2 regions of the Pseudomonas sp. I2 genome follow, and region 1 is predicted to be linked to the other one. Evidence: riboswitches for the same ligand, from Rfam matches in the RefSeq annotation. Region 1 holds a riboswitch; the other holds the start of a gene.
What was found. Region 1 has a riboswitch for cobalamin ahead of WCE05_RS24190 (CbtB-domain containing protein). Riboswitches for the same ligand answer to the same signal wherever they lie in the genome.

Region 1 (4,981 bases):
CAGCAGCGCCAGGTGCGAGTCGCCGCTGCAGAGGATCACCAGCTCAGCGGGCGTCTGGCCGAGGTCGGCGATGCTGTCGTCCGGCACGAAGCCGCCGGGCTGGGTCCGCAGCAGGTGCATGGATCAGGCGCCCAGGGCCTGGCGCAGGCGCGCCTCCAGTTGCACGGCATCCAGGTCCTGGCCGATCAGCACCAGGCGTGTCAGGCGAGGCTCGTTGGCACGCCAGGCGCGGTCGAAGTGTTTGTCGAAACGGGTCCCCACGCCCTGCACCAGCAGACGCATCGGCTTGCCGGGAATGGCCGCGAAGCCCTTGGCGCGCAGGATGCCGAACTCCACCACCAGTTGCGTCAAGGCGTCGAGCAGCAGGCTTTCGTCGGCCTCGGGCAGGTCGATGGAGATCGAGTCGAAGGCGTCATGGTCATGATCGTCGTGATCTTCGCCAGCGTGATGGGCATCGTGGTGGGTGCGCCGGCCATCGATGTGCGCCTCGGCCTCGGCGCCCACGCCAAGCAGCACCTCCAGCGGCAGGCGCCCGCTGCTGGCCTCGATCACCTTGACCGCCGGCGGCAGTTCCTCGGCCACCTCGGCGCGGACCTTGGCCAGGCCTTCGGCATCGATCAGATCGGCCTTGTTCAGGACCACCAGGTCGGCGCTGGCCAACTGGTCGGCGAACAGCTCGTGCAGCGGCGACTCGTGGTCCAGGTTGGGGTCGAGCTTGCGCTGGGCGTCCACTTGCTCTGGGTAGGCAGCGAAGGTACCCGCCGCCACCGCCGGGCTGTCGACCACGGTGATCACCGCATCGACCGTGCAGGCATTGCGGATTTCCGGCCACTGGAAGGCCTGCACCAGCGGCTTGGGCAGGGCCAGGCCGCTGGTTTCGATGAGGATGTGGTCCAGGTCGCCACGGCGTGCCACCAGTTCGCGCATCACCGGGAAGAACTCTTCCTGCACGGTGCAGCACAGGCAGCCGTTGGCCAGTTCGTAGACGCGGCCGCTGGCCTCTTCCTCGGTGCAGCCGATGCTGCACTGCTTGAGGATCTCGCCGTCGATGCCCAGCTCGCCGAACTCGTTGACGATGACCGCGATGCGGCGGCCCTGGGCGTTGTCGAGCATGTGCCGGAGCAAGGTGGTCTTGCCCGAGCCGAGGAAGCCAGTGACGATGGTGACGGGGAGCTTGGCCAGTGTTTTCATGTCGCGATGCCCTTGGCAGGATGGCGCGGGCATGCAGGACGAAAGCCTCGTGCCACCACGGCCGGGCCCGTTCGCCACCGGATCACCCCGCCCGGTTGAAAGTCGAAAGCGTTTCGAGGCAGGTCTCCTGGCTTGCACCGTACCGGCCCCGGGCCGGTTGGATGACGCCTTCCCGCGCTGGCGCAGTGGCTGTGTCGATCCTGTTCAGTGCTTACAGTTGCGGGGGCAGCCGCGGCTTGGACCGCGTTCCCATCTTAGCTCCGGCGGCGGCCGGAGAACCTCGAAGCGGCAAGGCTACGCAGTGGTTGGCAGGCGGTCAACCTTGGCAGCCCTAAAGCCTTGCCTATCCTGCGATTGACGGGGAAACCGCCCCATGATTTGCTAATGCACTGCGTTCAGGTGCCCCTTCGGGGGTGAAACGGGAAACCGGTGCGTCCCAGGCCCCCAAGGGGTCGGACAACGCCGGTGCTGCCCCCGCAACGGTAAGCGAGCGAAGCGTCTTGACCACTGTGCCACGTCGTAGGGCATGGGAAGGTGACGCTCCCCCCCAGGAGCCCTGCTCCTCCTCGCAAGCCCGGAGACCGGCCTGACGTCGAATGATCACCCCGCGGTGGGCGGGCGCTGTCGCATCTCCCTGGGCCCGTTGCGCCCGGGGCTGTCGCGCTTGTCCGCCGCCTATGACAAAGCAGAGGAAAGCGTCATGCCCGTCACCAGCGCCAAACACAGCGTCAGCACCCCCGTCAGCCTCAGCCAACGCATCGTCATCGCCGCCGGCGCCAGCCTGCTGGGCCTGTGCCTGATCTACTTCGCCGGTTTCTCGCACATCGAGGCCGTGCACAACGCCGCCCACGATACCCGCCACAGCGCCGCCTTCCCTTGCCACTGAGTACGCCTGCATGATCAAGCGCATCGCCCGTACCGCCGGCTTCAGCGGCCTGCTCGCCGCCCTGCTGCTGACCTTCTTGCAAAGCCTGTGGGTCAGCCCGCTGATCCTCGAGGCGGAAACCTATGAAAGCGCGGCCCCCGTCGCCGAACACCACGGCCACGGCGATGCCGTCGCCGCCCATGAACACGACGCCGAAGCCTGGGCACCGGAAGACGGCTGGCAGCGCCTGCTCTCCACCACCGGCGGCAACCTGGTGGTCGCGGTCGGTTTCGCCCTGATCCTCGCGGCCCTGTACAGCTTGCGCGAACCGGGCCGCGTGGCCACCGGCGCACTGTGGGGCCTGGCCGGGTTCGCGGTGTTCTGCCTGGCGCCGACCCTGGGGCTGCCGCCAGAGCTGCCGGGTACCGCCGCTGCCGACCTGGGTCAGCGCCAGGGCTGGTGGATCGGCACCGCCGCCGCCACCGCGGCAGGCCTGGCCCTGCTGGTGTTCGCCCATCACTGGCTGTTCAAGGTACTGGGCCTCGCCCTACTGGTCGTGCCGCACCTGATCGGCGCGCCGCAACCGGCGATGCACGAGAGCCTGGCGCCCGAAGCCTTGGAAACCCAGTTCAAGATCGCCTCCTGGGTGACCAACGCCGCCTTCTGGCTCGCCCTGGGCCTGCTCAGCGCCTGGCTGTACCGTCGCACCAGCCAAGCCTGATGCGCCTCGCCCCTCCTGCGCCGGCGTTGTACGCCGGCTTCGGCTGCCGCCAGGGCTGCCCGGCCGACACCCTGCAGGCCCTGCTGCGCGGGGCCCTCGCGGCGCACGGGCTGGCCCCGGCGCTGCTGCGCGGCATCGCCAGCATCGACCTCAAAGCCAACGAACCCGGCTTGCAGGAACTGGCCAGGCGCCTGGCATTGCCCCTCGTGCTGTTCAGCCCCGCGCAACTGCACGCTTTCGAACCCCTGCTCAGCCACCGCTCGGCAACCACCTTCCAGCACAGCGGCTGCTGGGGGGTGGCCGAAAGCGCAGCCCTGGCCCTCGCCAGCCAGGCCCAGGGCCCGGCCGCCCTACGGGTAACGCGCCAGGTCCTCGGCCCGGCTACCCTCGCCCTGGCCAGTGGCGGATAATCGCCTCCCCCGCTCACCCGCAAGGATTCCCCATGACGGTCTACTTCATCGGCGCCGGCCCCGGCGATCCGGAACTGATCACGGTCAAGGGCCAGCGCCTGATCCGCCAGTGCCCGGTGATCATCTATGCCGGCTCCCTGGTGCCGCCGGCGGTGCTCGAAGGGCACCGTGCCGAAACAGTGATCAACAGCGCCGAACTGCACCTGGAGCAGATCATCGCCGCCATTCGCAGTGCCCATGACAAAGGCCAGGACGTGGCCCGGGTGCACAGCGGCGACCCCAGCCTGTATGGCGCCATCGGCGAGCAGATCCGCTACCTGCGCGAGCTGGGCATCGACTACCAGATCGTCCCCGGCGTCACCGCCACGGCGGCCAGCGCCGCCCTGCTCGGCTGCGAGCTGACCCTGCCGGCGGTGGCACAGACGGTGATCCTCACCCGCTACGGCGACAGCTCGCCCATGCCAGCCGGCGAGCAACTGGCCGACCTTGCCCGGCACCGCAGTACCCTGGCCATTCACCTGGGCGTCAAGCACCTGGCACGCATCATCGCCGAGCTGCTGCCGCACTACGGCGCCGACTGCCCGATCGCCGTGGTCCATCGTGCCACCTGGCCCGACCAGGACTGGGTCATGGGTACCTTGCAGGACATCGTCGAACGCACTGCGGCCAAGGGCTTCCGGCGTACGGCGCTGATCCTGGTGGGCCATGTGCTGGGCGATGCGCCGTTCGCCGAGTCAGCCCTGTACCGAGCCGGGCACGCCCACCTCTATCGCCCCGCGGACCAATAACCTGTCGGCTGATTCCGGCACGCGAATACCTGTGCAGGAATCAGCCGAAGACGCTGCCAGCCCCCGCCTACTGAAACCCCTTAATCGTGTAGGGTTTTTCAACAAACCAACCTCGCTTTTTCAACACCCCTATACTCGCCATTACCAACGCTCCTGAATCGACGTATCTTGCGCGCTGCCACGCAGGCCCCCAGACATATTCCTGGGTGATTTCAGGAAACGGACCACACCCAGACAGGAGTTCCCCAATGACAACCGTACTGTTGGTCGATGACCACCCCACCGTTCGGCTGGCCGTACGCATGCTGCTCGAACGCGAACGCTTCCAGGTCGTTGGCGAAGCCGGCAGCGGCATCGAAGCGGTACAGATGGCTCGCCAATTGCAGCCCGACGTGGTCATCCTCGATATCGGCCTGCCAGGGCTGGATGGCATGGAAGTGATCAAGCGCTTGCAACTGCTCGAGCCGGCGCCAAAGATCATGGCCCTGACCGGCCAGCCCGCCGACCTCTACGTGCGCCGCTGCCTGGACGCCGGCATCGCCGCCTTCGTGCGCAAGGACGAGGACCTGGAGGCGCCAGTCTTCGCCCTCAAGGCCCTGGTCAAGGGTTACTCGACCTTTCCGCAGATGTCGGTCAACAGCAGTTCGCTGGAAAGCGAGAGCGTACGCCTGGACAGCTTGTCCAACCGCGAGATGGAAGTGCTGCGCCGACTGGCACGCGGCGAGAGCAACAAGCACATCGGCCAATGCATGAGCCTGAGCGCCAAGACTATCAGCACCTACCGCGGCCGCATCATGGAGAAACTCAAGACCGAGTCGCTGGTCGAGATGGTCGACCTGGCCAAGCGCAACAACGTCGCCTGAGCCATGCCACCGCCATGAAAGGCACGCTGCCGAGCCTGCTGCTGGCCATGTTCCTGAGCGTGCCGAGCCTGGTGCTCGGCGATGCCGAGCCACGCCACCTGCTCGCCCGCTCGGCCAGCGTCGCCCCGCCGCTGCACCTGCCC
Region 2 (4,981 bases), on a different contig from region 1:
GGTGCGTGCGCCCATGTCGACCCAGACCACGAATAGCGCACCGAGCACGACGCAGGCCGGCAGCAGGCGGCGATGCTCGGCGCCCACCAGCCAGCGGGCCACGTGGGGCAGCATCAGGCCGACGAAGCCGATCGCCCCGGACAGCGACACCAGCACGCCCGTGAGCAGGGCGCAGCCGACGAACACCTGGGCGCGCACCCGGCGGGTGTCGAAGCCGAGGCTGACGGCGGTCTGCTCCCCGCTCATCAGCGCATTGAGGGCGCGGGCCAGGCTGAGCAGCAAGAGGAAGCCGGCCAGCACACAAACGGCCGGCAGCCACAGCAGTGACCAGTGCGCCAGGCCCAGCCCGCCGAGCATCCAGAACATGACCGAGCTGGCGGCATGGGGATCGCCGGTGTAGAGCAGCAGGTTGGCCAGGGCCATGACCACGAAGGACACCGCTACCCCGGCCAGCAACAGCCGTTCGCTCTCCAGCCGGCCACGTCGGCTGGCCACCCCCAGCACCAGCAGCATGCTGCCCAGGGCGCCGATGAAGGCCGCCAGGGGCAGGCTCAAGGCACCGGCGAAGGGGCCAAGGAACAGCACCACCAGCACCGCGCCCAACACTGCACCGGAGCTGACCCCTAGCAGGTGCGGATCGGCCAGTGGGTTGCGCGTCACCGCCTGCAGGGCGCCGCCAACCAGGGCCAAGCCGGCGCCCACCAGCGCGCCGAGCACGACCCGTGGGGCGCGGATCTGCCAGACGATCTGCGCCTGTCCGCGGCTCCAGTCGCCGCCGTCGGCCAGGCCCAGTTGCTGCAGAACGATACCCAGCACCTTGGCCAGCGGCACCTGGGCAGCGCCGAAGCCCAGCGACAGCAGGCAGGAAAACACCAGCGCCGCCAGCAGTGCGACCAGCAACAGGCGATAGCCGGCAGGGCTACGCACCGGCATCAGCGCGGCGCCCCGGCGAACCGTTGCGGATGCAGCGCGGCGGCCAGGTGCTCGATGGCAACGGCGTTGTCCACCGAGGGCGTGACCTGCAGGTACGACAGCACCACGAAGCGCCGTTCGCGAATCGCCTTCACCTCGCCGAGGGCCGGGTGCTTAAGGAGGACGTCGCGCTTGTGCTGCCAGTGGGTGGGGCCGTAGTCGACGATGACGATCACCTCCGGGTCGCGTTCGACCAGGCTTTCCCAACTGACCTCGGTCCAGCTGGCGTTGACATCGGCCATCACATTCTCGCCACCGGCCGCCTCGATCAGCGCCTGGGGCATGCCCAGGCGGCCGGAGGTGGTCGGGCGGTCCTCGCCGCTGTCGTAGAGGAACACCCGGGGCTTGCGCTGCACCTCGCCAAGTTGGGCCGTCACCCGGGCGATGCGCTGGCGCAGTTGGCCGATCAAAGCCTGGGCCTGGGCGGGCACGGCGAAGATCCTGCCGAGGTTGTCCAGGTCCCGGTACAGGTCCTCCAGGCTGGCCTGGCGCTGGGGCATGATCCGCGAACAGGATTCGCTCAGCTCGTAGACCGGGATGCCGAAGGGCGCCAGCGTCTGTGGCGTGACCGGCCCGCCCACGTGCATGCCGTAACTCCAGCCGGCGAACAGGAAGTCGGCGTCCACGTCCAGCAGGTTTTCCAGCGATGGGTAACGTGCCGCCAGTTCCGGCAGGCCGGCCAGGGCCTGGCGCATCGACGGGTCGAGGTTCTTCCAGCCGCTGATGCCGCTGTAGCCGACCATGCGCTCGCGCAGCCCCAGGGCCAGGAGCATGCCGGTGAGGTTGACGTCGTGGCTGACCGCCCTCTGTGGCGGCTGGGTGAAGGTCACGTCGCGGTCGCAACTGTGCACGGTCAGGGGAAAGTCGCTGGCCAGAGCGGCGAGGGGCAGGGCGGTCAGCAGGGCCAGGCAGGTGACGAAGCGTTTCATGCGGGGCTGATCCAGGTGATGCGCGGGTGACAGGCGAGGGGATGACGATCGACCAGGGCGTGCACGCCGAACACCTGGGCCAGGCACTGTTCGGTCAGGACCTGCTGCGGCGTGCCATGGGCAACGATGCGGCCGGCCTCGATGACATACAGCCGGTCACAGAAGGCGGCGGCCAGGTTCAGGTCGTGGAAGCTCGCCAGCAGGCTCAGCCCGGTACCGCGCATGTGCTCGAGCAGGGCCAGTTGGTAGCGCGGATCGAGGTGGTTGGTCGGCTCGTCGAGGATCATCAGGCGCGGTTGCTGCACCCGTGCCCTGGCCAGCAGAACCCGCTGCTTTTCCCCGCCGGACAGGCTGGCGAAGCCCTGCTCGGCGCAGGCCAGCAGGCCCAGCTCGCGCAGGCAGGCATCGACCAGCGCCGCTTCGCTGTCGCCCTGGAACCAGCCCAGGTGCGGGGTACGGCCCATGGCGACGACATCGCGCACGCTCAGGCCGAAGTCCTCGGGAAACTCCTGCAGCATCACCGCGATGCGTTGTGCCACCCAGCGCGGCGGGCGCTGCCAGATGTCCTCGCCTTCTAGCGATACGCGGCCGCTGTCTGGCCGGGTGAAACGGTAGGCGCAGCGCAACAGGCTGGTCTTGCCGCTGCCGTTGGGGCCTATCAGGCCGACGAACTCGCCAGGGCCGACCTCAAGGTCGATGCCGTCGAGCAGCCGGCGTTCGCCGGGTGACGGTGACCAGTGCAGGCCTTCGATGCGCAGGGTAGGCAAAGACATGGGTGAGCGACCGTTGCGGGGTTGAGAAGACCCGACGGAGCGCACGCACGGAGCAATCGTGGGCACGAGGCTGCCCCAGGACCGGCCCGCGCCCGCCCACCGCGGGAGTTGCCAATTGCAGTTTCAGGCCGGTCTCCGGGCTTGCGAGGGGCGTGAGGCATTCACCTTCCCATGCCGGCGGCACAGTGGTGTGTCGAATGCATCGCTCGCTTACCGTTGCGGGGGCAGCGCCGGACTGGTCGCGCGAGGGCGAGGCACCGGCTTCCCGTTTAACCCCCCGCACGGCGGCGGGGGACACCTGAAACAGGGGCGCATCTGAGCATTTATGGCAGGGGGAGTCAACCGCAGTGGCAGGTGGGGGCCAGGCTTGCATCGCCATTGGGGACCGCTTTGCGGCCCCAAGCCCTCACGGCATTCAAGTCCGCTTGAGCACCAAGGTCAGGATGTCGTAGCTGGCCACCAGCTCACCCAGCTGGTTGCTCACCTCCACGTCCCAGGCCACCACGCCCTGGGGCTGGCCCAGCGGGCTGGACTTGCCCTGGTCGATCTTGCGCTTGCAGGTCAGGCGGGCCTGGATGGTGTCGCCGATGCCCACCGGGTTGATGAAGCGCAGGGTATCCAGGCCGTAGTTGGCCAGCACCGGCCCTTCGCCCGGCGACACGAACAGCCCTGCCGCCGCGGACAGCACGAAGTAGCCATGGGCGATGCGCTTGCCGAACTGCGAGGCCTTGGCGGCGATCTCGTCGAAGTGCATGTAGAAATGGTCGCCCGACAGGCAACCGAAGTTGACCAGGTCCGCCTCGGTCACGGTACGCCGGTGGGTGAACAGCGACTCGCCGATGCGCAGGTCGTCGAAATGACGGCGGAACGGATGCACTTCGCTCTCGATCACCTCGGCGCCACGCACGTACTCGCCGGTCACCGCCGTCAGCATGCTCGGCGAGCCTTGCACCGCCGCGCGCTGCAGGTAGTGCTTGACCGCCCGCAGGCCACCGAGCTCCTCGCCACCACCGGCCCGGCCGGGACCGCCGTGCTTGAGCTGTGGCAAGGGGGAGCCGTGGCCGGTGGATTCCTTGGCCGCCTCGCGGTCGAGCACCAGCAGGCGCCCATGCCAGGCGGCCGCCGCCGGGATGGCCTTGGCCGCCACCGCGCGATCGGCGGTGACCAGGGTCGCCACCAGGCTGCCCTTGCCACGGGCCGCCAGGGCCAGGGCTTCGTCCAGGTCGTCGTAGGCCATCAGCGTGCTCACCGGGCCGAAGGCCTCGATGTCGTGGGCGCCGCCTTCGGCATGGGGATCGCGGGCTTGCAGCAGGGTTGGGGCGAAGAACGCGCCCTCGGCCACACCCTCGCCGACCGGGGCGAAGCCGTCGCTCGCGCCGAATAATTGATCGCAGCTCTGGAGCAGGCTACGCACGCGCTCGCCAACATCACGCTGCTGGTCGTGGGAGGCCAGCGCACCCATGCGCACGCCTTCGACCGAAGGGTCGCCCACCACCACCTTGGCCAGGCGCTCGCGCAGGCGGGTGGCCACGGCGTCCAGGTGCCTGGCCGGGACGATGGCGCGGCGGATGGCGGTGCACTTCTGCCCGGCCTTGGTGGTCATCTCGCGCACCACCTCCTTGATGTACAGGTCGAACTCCTCGCTGTCGGGGCTGACGTCCGGGCCGAGGATGGCGCAGTTGAGCGAGTCGGCCTCGGCGGTGAATGGCACCGAGTGGCGCACCAGGTTCGGCGTTACCCGCAACTTGGCGGCGGTGTCGGCGGAGCCGGTGAAGGTCACCACGTCCTGGCCCTGCAGGCGCTCGAGCAAGTCGCCGGTGCTGCCGATCACCAGCTGCAGGCTGCCCGCCGGCAACAGGCCCGACTGGTTCATCAGGCGCACCACCGCCTCGGTCAGGTAGCTGGTCGAGGTCGCTGGCTTGACGATGCACGGCATGCCGGCGAGGAAGGTCGGGGCGAACTTCTCCAGCATCCCCCAGATCGGGAAGTTGAAGGCATTGATGTGCACCGCCACCCCGGCGCGCGGCACCAGGATATGGCTGCCAGCGAAATGCCCTTGCTTGCCCAGAGGGATGGCCGGGCCTTCGTGCACCAGGTTGCCCGAGGGCAGCTCGCGGCTGCCGATGCCGGCATAGGCGAACAACGTGGCATTGCCGCCTTCGATGTCGATCCAGCTGTCGGTACGGGTCGCGCCGCTGTGGTGGGAGAGGGCGTAGAGCTGCTCCTTGCGCTCGGCCAGGTACAGGGCCAGGGCCTTCAGACGGGCGGCACGCTGCTGGAAGTCCAGGGCCATCAGCGCGGTCAGGC

Region 2: linked by a shared signal. The riboswitch ahead of WCE05_RS07755 (ABC transporter ATP-binding protein) and the one ahead of WCE05_RS24190 (CbtB-domain containing protein) in region 1 are both predicted to bind cobalamin.

The regions. Positions count from the first base shown of each region.
Region 1 is NZ_JBCGFQ010000072.1:4,982-9,962, forward strand. Features, by position in the region: gene cobN (cobaltochelatase subunit CobN) at 1-120, opposite strand, end outside; gene cobW (cobalamin biosynthesis protein CobW) at 124-1,191, opposite strand; cobalamin riboswitch at 1,291-1,489, opposite strand; cobalamin riboswitch at 1,572-1,796, shown strand; gene WCE05_RS24190 (CbtB-domain containing protein) at 1,892-2,077, shown strand; gene WCE05_RS24195 (CbtA family protein) at 2,088-2,777, shown strand; gene WCE05_RS24200 (cobalamin biosynthesis protein) at 2,777-3,187, shown strand; gene cobM (precorrin-4 C(11)-methyltransferase) at 3,220-3,975, shown strand; gene WCE05_RS24210 (response regulator) at 4,224-4,838, shown strand; gene WCE05_RS24215 (transporter substrate-binding domain-containing protein) at 4,853-4,981, shown strand, end outside.
Region 2 is NZ_JBCGFQ010000011.1:52,267-57,247, reverse strand. Features, by position in the region: gene WCE05_RS07765 (FecCD family ABC transporter permease) at 1-933, opposite strand, end outside; gene WCE05_RS07760 (ABC transporter substrate-binding protein) at 933-1,901, opposite strand; gene WCE05_RS07755 (ABC transporter ATP-binding protein) at 1,898-2,668, opposite strand; cobalamin riboswitch at 2,783-2,991, opposite strand; gene paaZ (phenylacetic acid degradation bifunctional protein PaaZ) at 3,090-4,981, opposite strand, start outside.